DNA from 4 places in the Streptomyces changchenzhani genome. Region 4 is predicted to be linked to each of the others. Evidence: riboswitches for the same ligand, from Rfam matches in the RefSeq annotation. Region 4 holds a riboswitch; each other region holds the start of a gene.
What was found. A riboswitch is a leader RNA that binds a small molecule or an ion and turns the genes downstream of it on or off. The one in region 4 is predicted to bind cyclic di-AMP.
Positions count from the first base shown of each region.

Region 1: it holds a riboswitch for cyclic di-AMP, as region 4 does, so the genes downstream of both, ABCR94_RS17935 (M23 family metallopeptidase) here and ABCR94_RS05210 (M23 family metallopeptidase) in region 4, are expected to answer to the same signal.
Region 2: it holds a riboswitch for cyclic di-AMP, as region 4 does, so the genes downstream of both, ABCR94_RS25220 (C40 family peptidase) here and ABCR94_RS05210 (M23 family metallopeptidase) in region 4, are expected to answer to the same signal.
Region 3: it holds a riboswitch for cyclic di-AMP, as region 4 does, so the genes downstream of both, ABCR94_RS28670 (M23 family metallopeptidase) here and ABCR94_RS05210 (M23 family metallopeptidase) in region 4, are expected to answer to the same signal.

Region 1 is NZ_JBDHNH010000005.1:214,190-217,442, forward strand. It holds gene ABCR94_RS17925 (M16 family metallopeptidase) at 1-210, shown strand, start outside; gene ABCR94_RS17930 (M16 family metallopeptidase) at 231-1,613, shown strand; cyclic di-AMP (ydaO/yuaA leader) riboswitch at 1,836-1,996, shown strand; gene ABCR94_RS17935 (M23 family metallopeptidase) at 2,010-2,828, shown strand; gene ABCR94_RS17940 (GntR family transcriptional regulator) at 3,086-3,253, shown strand, end outside.
Region 2 is NZ_JBDHNH010000008.1:243,890-247,142, forward strand. It holds gene pcrA (DNA helicase PcrA) at 1-1,221, opposite strand, end outside; cyclic di-AMP (ydaO/yuaA leader) riboswitch at 1,494-1,656, shown strand; gene ABCR94_RS25220 (C40 family peptidase) at 1,656-2,867, shown strand; gene ABCR94_RS25225 (TnsA-like heteromeric transposase endonuclease subunit) at 3,133-3,253, shown strand, end outside.
Region 3 is NZ_JBDHNH010000010.1:42,208-45,460, forward strand. It holds gene ABCR94_RS28665 (SGNH/GDSL hydrolase family protein) at 1-252, opposite strand, end outside; gene ABCR94_RS28670 (M23 family metallopeptidase) at 461-1,417, opposite strand; cyclic di-AMP (ydaO/yuaA leader) riboswitch at 1,421-1,597, opposite strand; gene ABCR94_RS28675 (hypothetical protein) at 1,883-2,080, opposite strand; gene ABCR94_RS28680 (tyrosine-protein phosphatase) at 2,199-3,011, shown strand; gene ABCR94_RS28685 (DUF6126 family protein) at 3,050-3,253, opposite strand, start outside.
Region 4 is NZ_JBDHNH010000001.1:1,085,081-1,088,333, reverse strand. It holds gene ABCR94_RS05215 (PrsW family intramembrane metalloprotease) at 1-603, shown strand, start outside; gene ABCR94_RS05210 (M23 family metallopeptidase) at 670-1,740, opposite strand; cyclic di-AMP (ydaO/yuaA leader) riboswitch at 1,752-1,887, opposite strand; gene ABCR94_RS05205 (PP2C family protein-serine/threonine phosphatase) at 2,138-3,253, opposite strand, start outside.

The DNA.
Region 1 (3,253 bases), on a different contig from region 4:
GAACTCTGCCGCTACGCCGTCCTGTTCGGCGACCCGCAGCTTGCACTGACCGCGGTCGGGCGCGTGCTGGACGTCACCGCGCAAGAGGTGCAGGCAGCCGCCAGGGCCAGGCTCCGCCCGGACAACAGGGTGGTCCTGGTGTACGAACCCACCCAGGCCGACGCGGACGCCGCCGACGAGACCGAAGAGCAGGAAGGGGCGGACCTGTGACCGACACCGCTGCCGTCAGCATGACGTTCCACCCGCAGCCCGGCGCGGGCACCGCCACCCCGTGGGCCTTTCCCGCCCCCGAGCGCGGCGCCCTGCCCAACGGCCTGACCGTGCTGCGGTGCCACCGCCCCGGCCAGCAGGTCATGGCCGTCGAGATCTTCCTCGCCGCCCCGCTGGAGGCCGAGCCCGAGGGCCTCGACGGCATCGCCACGATCATGGCGAGGGCCTTCTCCGAGGGCACCGACAAGCACTCCGCCGAGGAGTTCGCCGCAGAGCTGGAGCGCTGCGGCGCCACCCTCGACGCGTACGCGGACCACCCCGGCCTCCGGGTCTCCCTGGAGGTCCCGGTCTCCCGGCTGCCCAAGGCGCTCGGCCTGCTGGCCGACGCGCTGCGCGCACCGGCCTTCGCGGACGCCGAGATCGAGCGTCTGGTGGCCAACAGGCTCGACGAGATCCCGCACGAGGCGGCCAACCCGTCGCGGCGCGCCGCCAAGCAGCTCTCCAAGGAGCTGTTCCCGGCCACCTCGCGCATGTCGCGCCCCCGCCAGGGCACCGAGGAAACGGTCAAGTGCATCGACGCCGCCGGCGTCAAGGGCTTCTACGACGCGCATGTGCGCCCGGCGACGGCCACCGCCGTGGTCGTCGGTGACCTCGAAGGTGTCGACCTGGACGCCGTACTGGCCGAGACCCTCGGGGTCTGGACGGGCAACACCGCCCCGGCCCGTCCCGTGCCGCCGATCACCGCCGACGACACGGGCCGCGTCGTCATCGTGGACCGGCCGGGCGCCGTGCAGACGCAGCTGCTCATCGGCCGGATCGGCGCCGACCGGCACGACCGTGTGTGGTCGGCCCAGGTGCTCGGTACGTACTGCCTGGGCGGCACCCTCACCTCGCGTCTCGACCGCGTCCTGCGCGAGGAGAAGGGCTACACCTACGGCGTGCGCGCCTTCGGCCAGGTGCTGCGCTCCGCCGCGCCCTCCTCGGAGGGCGCGGCCACCGGCGCCGCGATGCTCGCCATCAGCGGCTCGGTGGACACCGAGTCCACCGGACCCGCGCTCGACGACCTCTGGAAGGTGCTGCGCACCCTCGCGGCCGGCGGCCTCACGGACGCCGAGCGCGATGTCGCCGTCCAGAACCTGGTGGGTGTCGCGCCGCTCAAGTACGAGACGGCCGCCGCGGTCGCCGGCACGCTGGCCGATCAGGTCGAGCAGCAGCTGCCCGACGACTTCCAGGCCCAGCTGTACGCACGCCTCGCCGAGACGGGCACGGTGGAGGCCACCGCGGCCGTCGTCAGCGCCTTCCCCGAGGACCGTCTGGTCACGGTGCTCGTCGGGGACGCGTCGCAGATCGAGGAGCCCGTCAGGGCCCTCGGTATCGGTGACGTGACGGTGGTAACGGGCTGAGTCCGTACTACCTCACTCACATAGAGGCGCATAGCGGGACGTAGAGGGACCTCGGTGGCCAACAAGCCGCCGGGGTCCTTCTCATATGTCCGTTTTGTTGTGGTGGTTGCCTGTCTGGTATGTGGGGTGCGTTACAAAACGCTCTGTCTGTTTGGTGATTGAAAGATGTGCCGTTTAGCGTCGGTCCGGCTGTCCGTCAGCATGAGCCGCAGCCGCGGCACCGGACAGTCATCGCCGAGTCCCCGTCAGGCGCGAGCCTGGGGAGCCGGGGACCCATTCAGTCCCTGGGGTGAATCGGACGCCTCCGTACCCCGGAGGGGCCCGTAGGAGACCTTCCTGCTCCGAACCCGTCAGCTAACCCGGTAGGCGAGAAGGAAGGAAAGGACCAGCCCCTCCATGGCGTTCAGCCGCACCACCGGTAAGCACCGGCGTCCCAGCCGCATGACGCGCAGAGGCGCGAACATCGCAGGCGTTGCCGCCCTCGCGACGACCGGCGTCATCGGAACGCTCGCCTCCCCGGCCGTCGCCGCCGAGGGCAAGGGCGCAGGCGCGGCCCTCTCCGTCGAGGACACCGGCCTGACCCAGGCCATCGACATCAACGACTCCCTGGCCGACCAGATAGCCGCCCAGGCCAAGGCGCAGCAGCAGGCCGCGGACAAGGCCGAGCGCAAGGCCGCGGCCGAGCGCAGGGCCGCCGCGGAGCGCAAGGCGGAAGCCGAGCGCAAGGCCGAGGCGAAGGCCAAGAAGCAGCGCGCCGAGCGCGAGGCCAAGGAGCGCGCCGCGCGTGCCGCCGAGCGCAAGCGCCTCACCTCGTACACGCTCCCGGTCTCCGGCTCCGCCGTGACCACCGGCTACAAGTCCGGCGGCTCGCTCTGGTCCTCCGGCAGCCACTCCGGCGTCGACTTCCGTGCCGCGTCCGGCAGTTCCGTCGTGGCCGTCGGCGCGGGCACCGTCGTCGAGGCCGGCTGGGGAGGCGCGTACGGCAACAACGTCGTCGTCAAGATGAACGACGGCACGTTCACGCAGTACGGCCACCTCTCGTCCATCACCGCCACCGTCGGCCAGGCCGTCACGCCCGGCCAGCAGATAGGTGTCTCGGGCTCGACCGGCAACTCGACAGGACCGCACCTGCACTTCGAGGCCCGTACGAGCGCCGAGTACGGCTCGGACATGGACCCCGTCGCGTACCTGCGCGGACACGGCGTCAACGCCTGAGACCGCCGAGCGGGCCCCTGAGGGCCGGCCCGCTGCCCGCCGCACTGAGCATTCCCGAAGGCCCCGGCTTCCCGCCGGGGCCTTCGGCGTACGCGGTGCGACCGTGCGTACCTCTGCCCGTACACAGTCCTTCGGGGATGGCCGAAAGATATCCATGAATTCAGGCTGCCCATCGGAAATTCGCGGTTGCTGCAATAGAGTCGCAGAACAGGAGTGGATCGACCGCGTTTCGCGGGGATTAAGGCGGAGGTTCGGCCATGCGCATTCCCGCGCATTCGGTATGCACGGCAATTCGTGACGACATCGTCTCCGGTGTCTTCGCGCGCGGCGGCCGGCTCACCGAGGAGCTGCTGGCGCGCCGCTACGGCGTCTCGCGCGTCCCGGTGCGCGAGGCCTTGCGCACCCTGGAGTCCGAAGGGTTCGTC
Region 2 (3,253 bases), on a different contig from region 4:
CAGGCGGTCGATCTCCTCGGCGATGAACTGCGCCTCGTCGTGCTCGGTGTCCGCGACATAGCCGGTGATCAGGGCGCCCGCTCCGGCGTCCGTCCACAGATTCTTCGGGCGGCGGTTCTCGTTTCGCTCGATGACGGCGTTGGCGGCGGTGAGGATCGTCTGCGTGGAGCGGTAGTTCTGCTCCAGCATGATCGTCTTCGCGTTGGGGTAATCCTCCTCAAACTGGAGGATGTTACGAATGGTGGCCCCGCGGAAGGCGTAGATCGACTGGTCGGCGTCACCGACGACGCACAGCTCGGCCGGGGCCTTGTCCTCACCGGACGGACCGACCAGCTCGCGCACGAGGGTGTACTGCGCGTGGTTGGTGTCCTGGTACTCATCGACCATGACGTGCCGGAAGCGCAGCCGGTAGTGCTCGGCGACGTCCGGGAACGCCTGGAGCAGGTGCACCGTGGTCATGATGATGTCGTCGAAGTCCAGCGCGTTGGCCTCGCGCAGCCGCGCCTGGTACATCGCGTACGCCTCGGCCAGCATCTTCTCGAAGCCGTCGGCGGCCTGACCGGCGAAGGTCTCCTCGTCGATCAGCTCGTTCTTCAGATTCGAGACTTTGGCACTGAAGGCCTTAGGCGGGAACTTCTTCGGGTCGAGATCCAGATCGCGGCAGACGAGCGCCATCAGGCGCTTCGAGTCCGCAGCGTCGTAGATCGAGAACGAAGACGTGAAGCCGAGCTTCTTCGACTCGCGGCGCAGGATACGGACGCACGCGCTGTGGAAGGTCGAGACCCACATCGCGCCCGCGCGCGGGCCGACGAGCTCCTCGACGCGCTCCTTCATCTCGCCCGCGGCCTTGTTGGTGAAGGTGATCGCGAGGATCTGGCCGGGGTGCACACCCCGATTGGCCAGCAGATACGCGATCCGGTGGGTCAGCACCCGGGTCTTGCCCGAGCCGGCCCCCGCCACGATGAGCAGCGGCGAACCGGCGTGCACGACAGCGGCGCGCTGCTCCTCGTTCAGCCCGTCGAGCAGCGCGGCAACATCCGTCACGGGGCGCGGTGCGCCGCCACGGTAGTACGCGTCCCTGGGCGCCGGGGGCGCCGCGAAGGCACCCTCGAAGAGGTCGTGCGGGACCTCCTCCGCGGCGTGCCCCTCGGGGGGCGGCGGAGTCGCCTCCGCCGTCGGCTGGAGGTCGGCCAGGAAGCTGTCGTCAAAGAGGCTGCTCATCGTTCACCAAGTTTAGGCGGGCCCACTGACACCCCGCCCCGGAATGCCCGCGAATCCCGTCGGCGACGGCCGTACCGGGCCGCGCCGACCGCTTCGCCAACCGCATTCGTCCGTGACCTCCGCCACATCTCCACCCCTCTCACGCCACCTCTACATCAAGGTAACGAAAACGTATCGGGCATATCGAACATCGGGCTTCCCAGCGGTCACACGCATTGGCTAGCGTGCTGCGTCGGGCGGCTTGTACCTCCACCGGCGATCGGCGCCGGACCGAGTCGCCCACGCCGAATTCGTACTGCCGCAAGGCAGTTCGGAACCGGGGACCCACACGCACCACTGGGGTGAATCGGTCCGAGTTCCCCACGGACCGTAGGGCAGCCTTCCGTTCCGCCCGAACCCGACAGCTAACCCGGTAGGCGGTCCACGGAAGGAAAATGCCGACCTTGGCATCGCATCGCAAATCGCGCACCCGGCTACGTACCACCGCACCCGCCGTCGGTATGACGACGGCCGCCATAGCCTCCATCAGCCTGCTGGGGCAGAGCGCCCAGGCCGCGCCGAATGAGCCGAGCCCCAATCCGACCGTCGAGGAAGTGCAGAAGAAGGTCGACGACCTCTACCGGCAGGCCGGAACCTCCACCCAGAGCTACAACAAGGCGAAGGAAGCCACCGAGGGCCAGCGCAAATCGGTGGACGGACTGCTCGACGACGTCGCCAAGCGCACCGAGAAGCTCAACGAATCGCGGCGCAAGCTCGGCAACTACGCCGCCGCGCAGTACCGGTCGGGCACGGTCACCCCGACCGCGGCGCTGCTGCTCGCGGACAGCCCGCAGCAGTACTTCGACCAGAACCAGCTGATGGACCGCATGACGGAACGTCAGAAGTCGTACATCACCGACTACGAACAGAAGCAGGAAGAAGCCTCCAAGGAGCGCGCCGAGGCGACCCGCAGCCTGGAGAAGCTCACCGAGTCGCAGGCCGCGCTCAAGGCCTCCAAGCAGGACGTCCAGAAGAAGCTCGCCAAGGCGCGCGAGATGCTGTCGGATCTCACCGCCGAGGAGAAGGCCCGGCTCGCGGCGCTGGAGAAGGAGCGGGAGGCCGAGGCCACCCGCAAGGCCGAGGCGAAGGCCAAGGCAGAGGCGAAGGACAGAGCCGACGCCGAGCGCAAGCGCCAGGAGGAAGCGGCCCCGCAGGAGGACGGCGCGGGCAGCGGCACGGGTACGGGCACCGGGACGGGCTCAGGCACCGCCCCGGGCACGGGTACGGGCGGCGGCAGCGAGTCCGGTGGCGCGTACGCGGCCAAGGCCGAGAAGGTGCTGGCCTTCGCCCGCGCCCAGATCGGCAAGCCGTACGTCTGGGGCGCCGCGGGCCCGAGTTCGTACGACTGCTCCGGGCTGACCCAGGGCGCGTGGAAGGCCGCGGGCGTTGATCTGCCGCGGACCACCTGGGACCAGGTGGAGGTCGGCACACGGATCGCGACCGACGACCTGAAGCCGGGTGACCTGGTCTTCTTCTACGACGACATCAGCCATGTCGGCATCTACATCGGCGACGGCAAGATGATCCACGCGCCCAAGCCCGGCGCGTACGTCCGCGAGGAGTCGATCTACTACATGCCGATCTACGGCAGCGTGCGCCCGGCGTAGTACACACCGCGCACTGTAGGGACTCAATAGATCTGTCGGATTCTCAACGTTCTGTCGTCAACTTGTCGTTTCCGACACGCTATTGAGAATCGCTCCGGCGAGTGACCTTAGGGCCCTGGAGGCGACTTCAGGGCCCGCTCTCGCATGGTACGCCGCAGTGGCTGGGCAGTCTCACCCTGGATCACGATCGGTGGTCACTTGGTTGCGTACAGCAGGGGTGGCGGTGGCAGATCGTTTGGGCCGTACGGCGGTTTCGGGTGCCGACATGATCGAGGTGCGGTACCGGCAGGCGGACGGAGGGTTCGCAGAGACGACGTTGGACCGGCTCGTGGTGACGGAGGTAGCAGCCGGACTGCCAGTGAGGGAATTCCGCTGGTACAAGGGGC
Region 3 (3,253 bases), on a different contig from region 4:
GGGCGCCAGCTCCATCGCCCGCGGAACCTGCTCGGCCACGATCTGATCGAGGAGCCGGCCGCGCACGGCGAGGTTGGCATAGCGGAATGTGTGCTCGGGGACACGATCGTCGAGGAGAACGGCCAGCCGGTCCGCCCAGCCGATGTACGCACCGCCGGGTCCGGGGTCTCCGACCCCCTCCGTGAAGCTGTCCCCGATCGCCGCGTACGACCCTACGGTCCCTGCCCTGAATGATCTCGCATCGTCTCCCACGTCGGCCAATCCTCCACTGGACCAAGTGACCTACGCCACCGTAGGGAGGGGTTGACGCCGGTGAGAAAGGACACCGGTCAAGTTTGGGTCAACCCCGGAATACGCCTGATCGACCCCGGTCAACACGTACGCCCCCTTCCGGGCCGGCGTGCGGCGCGGAAGGGGGCGTAAGGAAGGCGATGCCCGGTGCCCGAAGAGGGGACGTGCGTCAGACGGAGACGCCGTGGCCGCGCAGGTAGCCCAGCGGGTCTATGTCGGAACCGTAGCTCGGGCCGGTCCTGATCTCGAAGTGCAGGTGCGGTCCTGTGGAGTTGCCGGTGCTGCCGGAGAGACCGATCTGCGTGCCGCCGGTGACGCTCTGGCCGGACGAGACGGACAGCGAGGACAGGTGGGCGTACTGCGAGTAGCGGCCGTCGTTGTGCTTGATGACGACCTCGTTGCCGTACGAGCCGCTCCAGCCCGCGGAGACGACGGTGCCTGCGCCGACGGCCTTGACCGAGGTGCCGCTGGACGCGGAGAAGTCGACGCCCGTGTGGTAGCCGCTGGACCAGCTGCCGCCGGAGGCGCGGTAGGGGGTGGTGACGCCCGCGGAGACCGGCGCGGTGAAGCCGGAGGAGGACGCCGCCGTGGAGGCGGTGCCCGCCGACTCGGACTTCTCGGGCTGGCTCGCGGAGGAGGAGGACTGCGAGGAGGGCGACTTCGGCTGCGCTGCGGGTGCGGCGGCCTTGGCCGACGACTGGGCCGCGGACGACGGGGCGGCGCCTGCCGCCTTCGCGCCGATGCTGAGCTTCATGCCCGGCATGATCAGCCCGGGGTTGTCGCCGACGGTCGACCGGTTGTCCTCGTAGAGCTTCTGCCAGCCGCCGCGCACGTTCTGCGTCTCGGCGATCTTCGACAGGTAGTCGCCGGAGACCACGGCGTACGTCTTGCTACCGGTCTTCTTCGGCTGCTGCTTCTGCTGCGAGATCTGCGAGGCGGCAGCGGCGGGCGCGGCCTTCTCGGGAGCCACGGCGGGGGCGGTTGCCGGTGCGGCGTTCTCCGCCGCGTTGGCACCGGTGGCAGCGATGAACGGAAGCGCGAGTGCGGCTCCGCCCGTTCCCGCGGCGACGAATCCACGGGTGATCGAGTTGGACCTCGGGCGGCGGTGCTTACCCTTTGCGGGCATGGCGAATTTCCTCTCCGGCGCCTACGAGGTGAGCTGTCGGGTTCGGACTGGAGATGCCCGGCCACGCGAATGCGCGACTTAACCCCGAGCCGGTCCGGAATTCCGGATACCGGCGTACTACCTGGGTCCCCCGCTCCTGCCACACGTGAGTGTTGTGGGGTTTCCGGGCGGTGGCAGGATTCGGCGATCCACCCGGATTGACGGTGACCGTAAGCCGACGAGGCGCCCCCGAACAAGCCGATCGGGACAATCGGCCATGGCTGGTCATCGCCCTGCGGCGGTCCCACGGGGAATTGTCGTCACACTCCGTGGACTACGGATCTCCACGCCCCGCCCACGACCTGGTATTCGGCTTCACGGCTTCGCCACACACCGTCACGAATATGATCCTGCTCACCAGCAGGCCCGCAATCCCCCTTACTCACAAGGGGTGTTACCCACAAATAGACCGATTCGCCCGAAGTACTAGACACCTCCCGAAGCGCGCCACCGTTGTACGAATTCGCCTGCCGCCCGGCGCCCTTCCTCCACCAGCGCGTCACGCTCGTCCGGCGCGATCCCGAAGTCGGTGATCCGCACTCCGGCGCAGTCGACGACCAGGGTCCGCTGCCGGACGCCGGACCGTTCCAGGTGGGTCTGGTCGCGGCCGACCAGTGCCGTCACCACCACTTCCCCGGGCGGGCACGGCCGAGACGACGATTGCCTCAAGTACTCATGTCGTATCGTCGAATGGTGCCCAGATCGGCGAGCAACGCCGACGGCAGACACTTCAGGAGCCACCGTGACGCAGCAGCTGCCGCAGGTCCCGTCGACAGAGCCCGACCTTGCCGGAGTGCGCAACTTCCGTGATGTGGGTGGCCTGCCGACCGTGGACGGCCGGCGGGTGCGGCACGGTGTGCTCTTCCGCAGCGGGCACCTGGCGCACGCCACCGCCGCCGACGCGGTGTTCCTCGACTCACTCGGCCTCCACACGATCTTCGACTTCCGCAATGAGGCGGACCAGAAGCTGGAGGGCCCGGACGTCGAGCTGGCGGGCGTACGCAATGTGAACCTGCCACTGACCGACCCGGCCGACGGCGCCGTGTTCTGGAAGATGGTCCGCGACGGCGACCTCGACGAGCTGCGCGAGATCCTCGCGGACGGCAAGGCCGCGGGCCGGATGTCCGACACGTACCGCGAGATCATCAAGGAGCGCACCGGCGAGCACAGCCGGGTGCTGCACGCACTGGCCGAGGACAGCGTCCCGGCCCTGATGCACTGCGCGGCCGGCAAGGACCGCGCGGGGCTCTCGATAGCGGTGTCGCTGCTGGCGGTCGGTGTCGAGCGCGAGGCCATCGTGGCCGACTACCTCAAGTCGAACGACCTGCACCGCCGCTACAAGGTCAGCCGCAGCGACAACTCCCCCGTCGGGATGTCCCCCGAGGTCATGGAGCTGCTCAGCCCGCTCTTCGAGGCCCGCGCCGAGTACCTCGACGCCGCCTTCGAGACCATCGAGGAGGTCTGGGGCGGCACCGAGCGTTACCTCGCGGAGGGCCTGAGCGTCTCCCCCGAGACGCGCGAGCGGCTGCGGCTGCGGCTGCTCGACGCGGGCTGAGCGCTTCGCTGCTCCGCTTCGGTCGGCGCTCGACTCGGTCAGCGCTCGGCGCCGAGCGTGAAGAGCAGATAGACGAAGGCCGCGAAGAGGTGACCGGCGACCACGTACACGAAGAGCCGGATCATCAGCCCCCTGGGGAACTTGTCCTCGACGATGCCGCGCTTGGCGGGCCTCACACCCGCCTCTTCGCCGGCCTGCTCGTCGTCGGCCTTCTCGTCGATGGCCTTCTCATCGATCGTTTC
Region 4 (3,253 bases):
GGGGCCTTCGGCGAGTACGGCTTCTACGCGGTGTACGCCGTTTTCATGGTCCCCGCCTTCGGTCTGCTGACCTGGCTGGCGGTCTGGACGCGCCAGCGCGAGTTGCGCACCGTCTCCGCCGCGCTGCCCGCCTACGCGGACGCGGGCTGGCTGGGCGCCCACGAACCGCTCGCGCTGTCCTCCATGCGCGCCCGCTCGCTGGCGCGCGATGCCGCGGCCCGGGTGCACGGCGGCCGGGCGGCGGCTCGTACGGTCGCGGAGTACGAGGCCTTCGCGACCTCCCTGGCCTTTCTGCGCCACCGGGCCCGCCGCGGCACTGTGGGCCCGGACTTCGTGGCGCGCGAGCAGGAGCTGCTGCACCATCTGTGGCAGCGCAAGGGAGTGGCCGGGCCCGCGCTGGAGTACGCGGCGCGGGCGACGGGCCGGGTGTGGACGCCGCCGCCCCGGGCACCGTTCCACCCCGCGCCACCACATACCGCCGCGCCGCCGTACCGGCCCACACCGCCGTACCACCACCCCATACCGCCGCAGCGTCCCGCGCCGAAGCCGGGCTACGCCCCCCACCAGGACTACCCGACGTACAACCCGTACCGGCAGCTGTAGGCGCCATCAGGCCAGGTCAAGGGGTGGCCGGGTCAGGCCGACGCGGCCGTGAGCCGGCCCGGGGTCTCAGACGCTGAGGCCCTTGCCGCGCAGCCAGGACGCCGGGTCGACGCCGTCGCCGCCGGGTGTGTGCACTTCGAGGTGCAGGTGCGGGCCCGTCACATTGCCGGTGGCACCGACGTTGCCGATGGTCTCGCCCGTGCCGACATTGCCTGAGGTGACGCTCATCGAGGAGAGGTGGCAGTACCAGATCTCCGTACCGTCATCGAGTTCGAGGACGATGCGGTAGCCGTACGAACCCGACCAGCCCGCCGACTTGATGGTCCCGCCGTGCACGGCCTTCACCGGCGTGCCCGTCGGGGCGGCGAAGTCGAGACCGGTGTGCTGACCGGAGGACCACATCGCGCCGGACTGGCCGTAGGTGGAGGTGAGCGTGTACGAGGAGGTGGGCAGGGAGTAGCTGGCGGCCAGGTTGGCGAGCCGCTTCGCCTCGGCCTTGGCCTCGGCCGCTTCCTCCGCCTTGCGCTTCTTCTCGGCGGCGTCGGCCTTCGCCTCGTCCTGCTGGCCCTTCGCCTCGGCCGCGGCCTGCTCGGCGGCGGCCGACTCTGCGGTCTGCTTGGCCTCGGCGTCCGCGGCGGCCTGCTGCTGGTCGGCCTGCTGGAGGATGCGGGCGCGGAGCACCTCGCTGGCGTCGGTGGTGCCCTGCTGCGCGTCGGCGGTGCTGACACCGGCCGTGGTGAGCGGGGTGGCTGCGACGATCGCTTCGCCCGTGGTGACGCCGGAGTCGTCGTCCGAGTCGTCGCCGAGCAGGGCGCCCATGCCGGGAAGGGACTTGGCGTCGGGGAGCGAGTCGGTTATCGCGTCGGGAAGGGAGATCGAGACGGCCGGCTTGTCCTGCGCGGTGGCGATGCCGCCCGCGCCGACCGCGGCGATGACACCGACACCCAGAACCGTCGAGCTTCGGGCGATGCCGCCGCGCTGCTTGGCCACGCGGTGCTTGCCACGTACGGGACGAATGGAGTCCTCAGTGGGATTCCACTCTTCCCAGTTCCCCTCCCCGCGGATGAGGTCAGCGGGGTCGTTCTGCACCCCGTAGGGGGGCAGGGGGGCTACTGGGGCAGGGGTGTTGGACGCCACGGAGGCGTGCTCCTTTCCTTCCTTCTCGCCTACCGGGTTAGCTGACGGGTTCGGAGCAGGAAGGTCTCCTACGGGCCAGGTTCGGCCCGATTCACCCCAAGGAACATGGTTCCCCGGTTCCCTTGCGGAATTCGGCGCGTGCGCACGGTGCCGCCTCTTGCGACGACTGGGACAACCGCGCTGCGTTATCGAACGTTAATAGAGACACGGTCCGGTTCCAAGCCGTTCCAGATGATCGTTAACGACTTCGCCACAGACTTAGCGGGACACAATCGGTCACAGTGGGTCGAGTTGATCGCCACTCAGGAAACATCGTTTTCTTGACGGTTCATCAACTGTTATGCGCAGTGGTGCATTATGACTACAGAGCGTGGCAACACGTCCGAACGTGACTGTTTCAGCGCCCGCCGGGATCGGAACGCGACCCGGACCCACCCGCCGCACCACCGGACCCACTCGCCGCACCGCCCGCCGCCTCGGGCCTCTGCTGCCCGGCCCGCCTGACGATCTCCACGGTCCTGCGCCGGTCCTGCTGCCCCTCGGAGGGCCGCCCGACCGCCAGCAGCGCCATGTCGTCCGTGGACCGGCCGCCGGTGTGCAGCCGTACGTCGTCGATGATCGCGCCCAGCAGTTCCTCGGGCCCCGGAAAGATCCTGCCCCGCAGCCGCGTCTGCGGGTCATAGAAGACGCCCGCCGCGTTGCGGGCCTCGGACAGCCCGTCGGTGTAGAGGAGGAGCGTCGCCCCCGCCGGGTAGGCGAACTCCCGCGCCCGGTCCGGCCACACCCCCAGCTCGGCCATCCCCAGCGGCAGCGCGGCCTCGGCCGGCTCGATGACGTCCAGCGCCCCGTCGGCGTACAGCAGCAGCGGCTCGGGATGGCCGCGGTTGACCAGCCGTACGACGCCACCGTCCCGCGAGATCTCGGCGAGCACGGCGGTGGTGAAGCCCTCGAAGGCGTCGAGGCCGTCCCGCCGCGTCCCTTCCCGCGCCAGCGCCCGCTCCAGCCGCTGCGCGACGCCTTCCAGCGAGGTCTCCTGCTCGGCGGCCTCCCGAAAGGCCCCGATGACCACGGCGACGGCCTCCACGGCGTCCAGCCCCTTGCCCCTGACGTCCCCCACCACCAGGCGCACGCCGTACGGAGTGTCCTGCACGGCGAAGAGGTCGCCGCCGATGAACGCGTCCGCCTGCGCCGCCTCGTAGCGCGCCGCGACGTGCAGTCCGGCGATCCGGTCGGCGGGCGTCGGCAGTACGGCGCGCTGGGCCGCCTCGGCGATCTCCCGCGCGGAGGCGAGCCTGCGGTCGCCGCGCCGTACGACGCGGTTGATGACCACCGCGAGGGCGGCCACGGTGACCACGGTGACCAGCTCGGTGATGGCCTCGACCTCGGTCGCGGTTCCGGTGCGCTGGTGCAGCCCGGCGACGGCGAGTGTCGAGGCGACGCCGGTCACCACCGTGTTGCTGAGGGAGAAGAGCGGCGCGGCGATCAGCGGGGCTGCGGCGAAGAGGGGCGACGC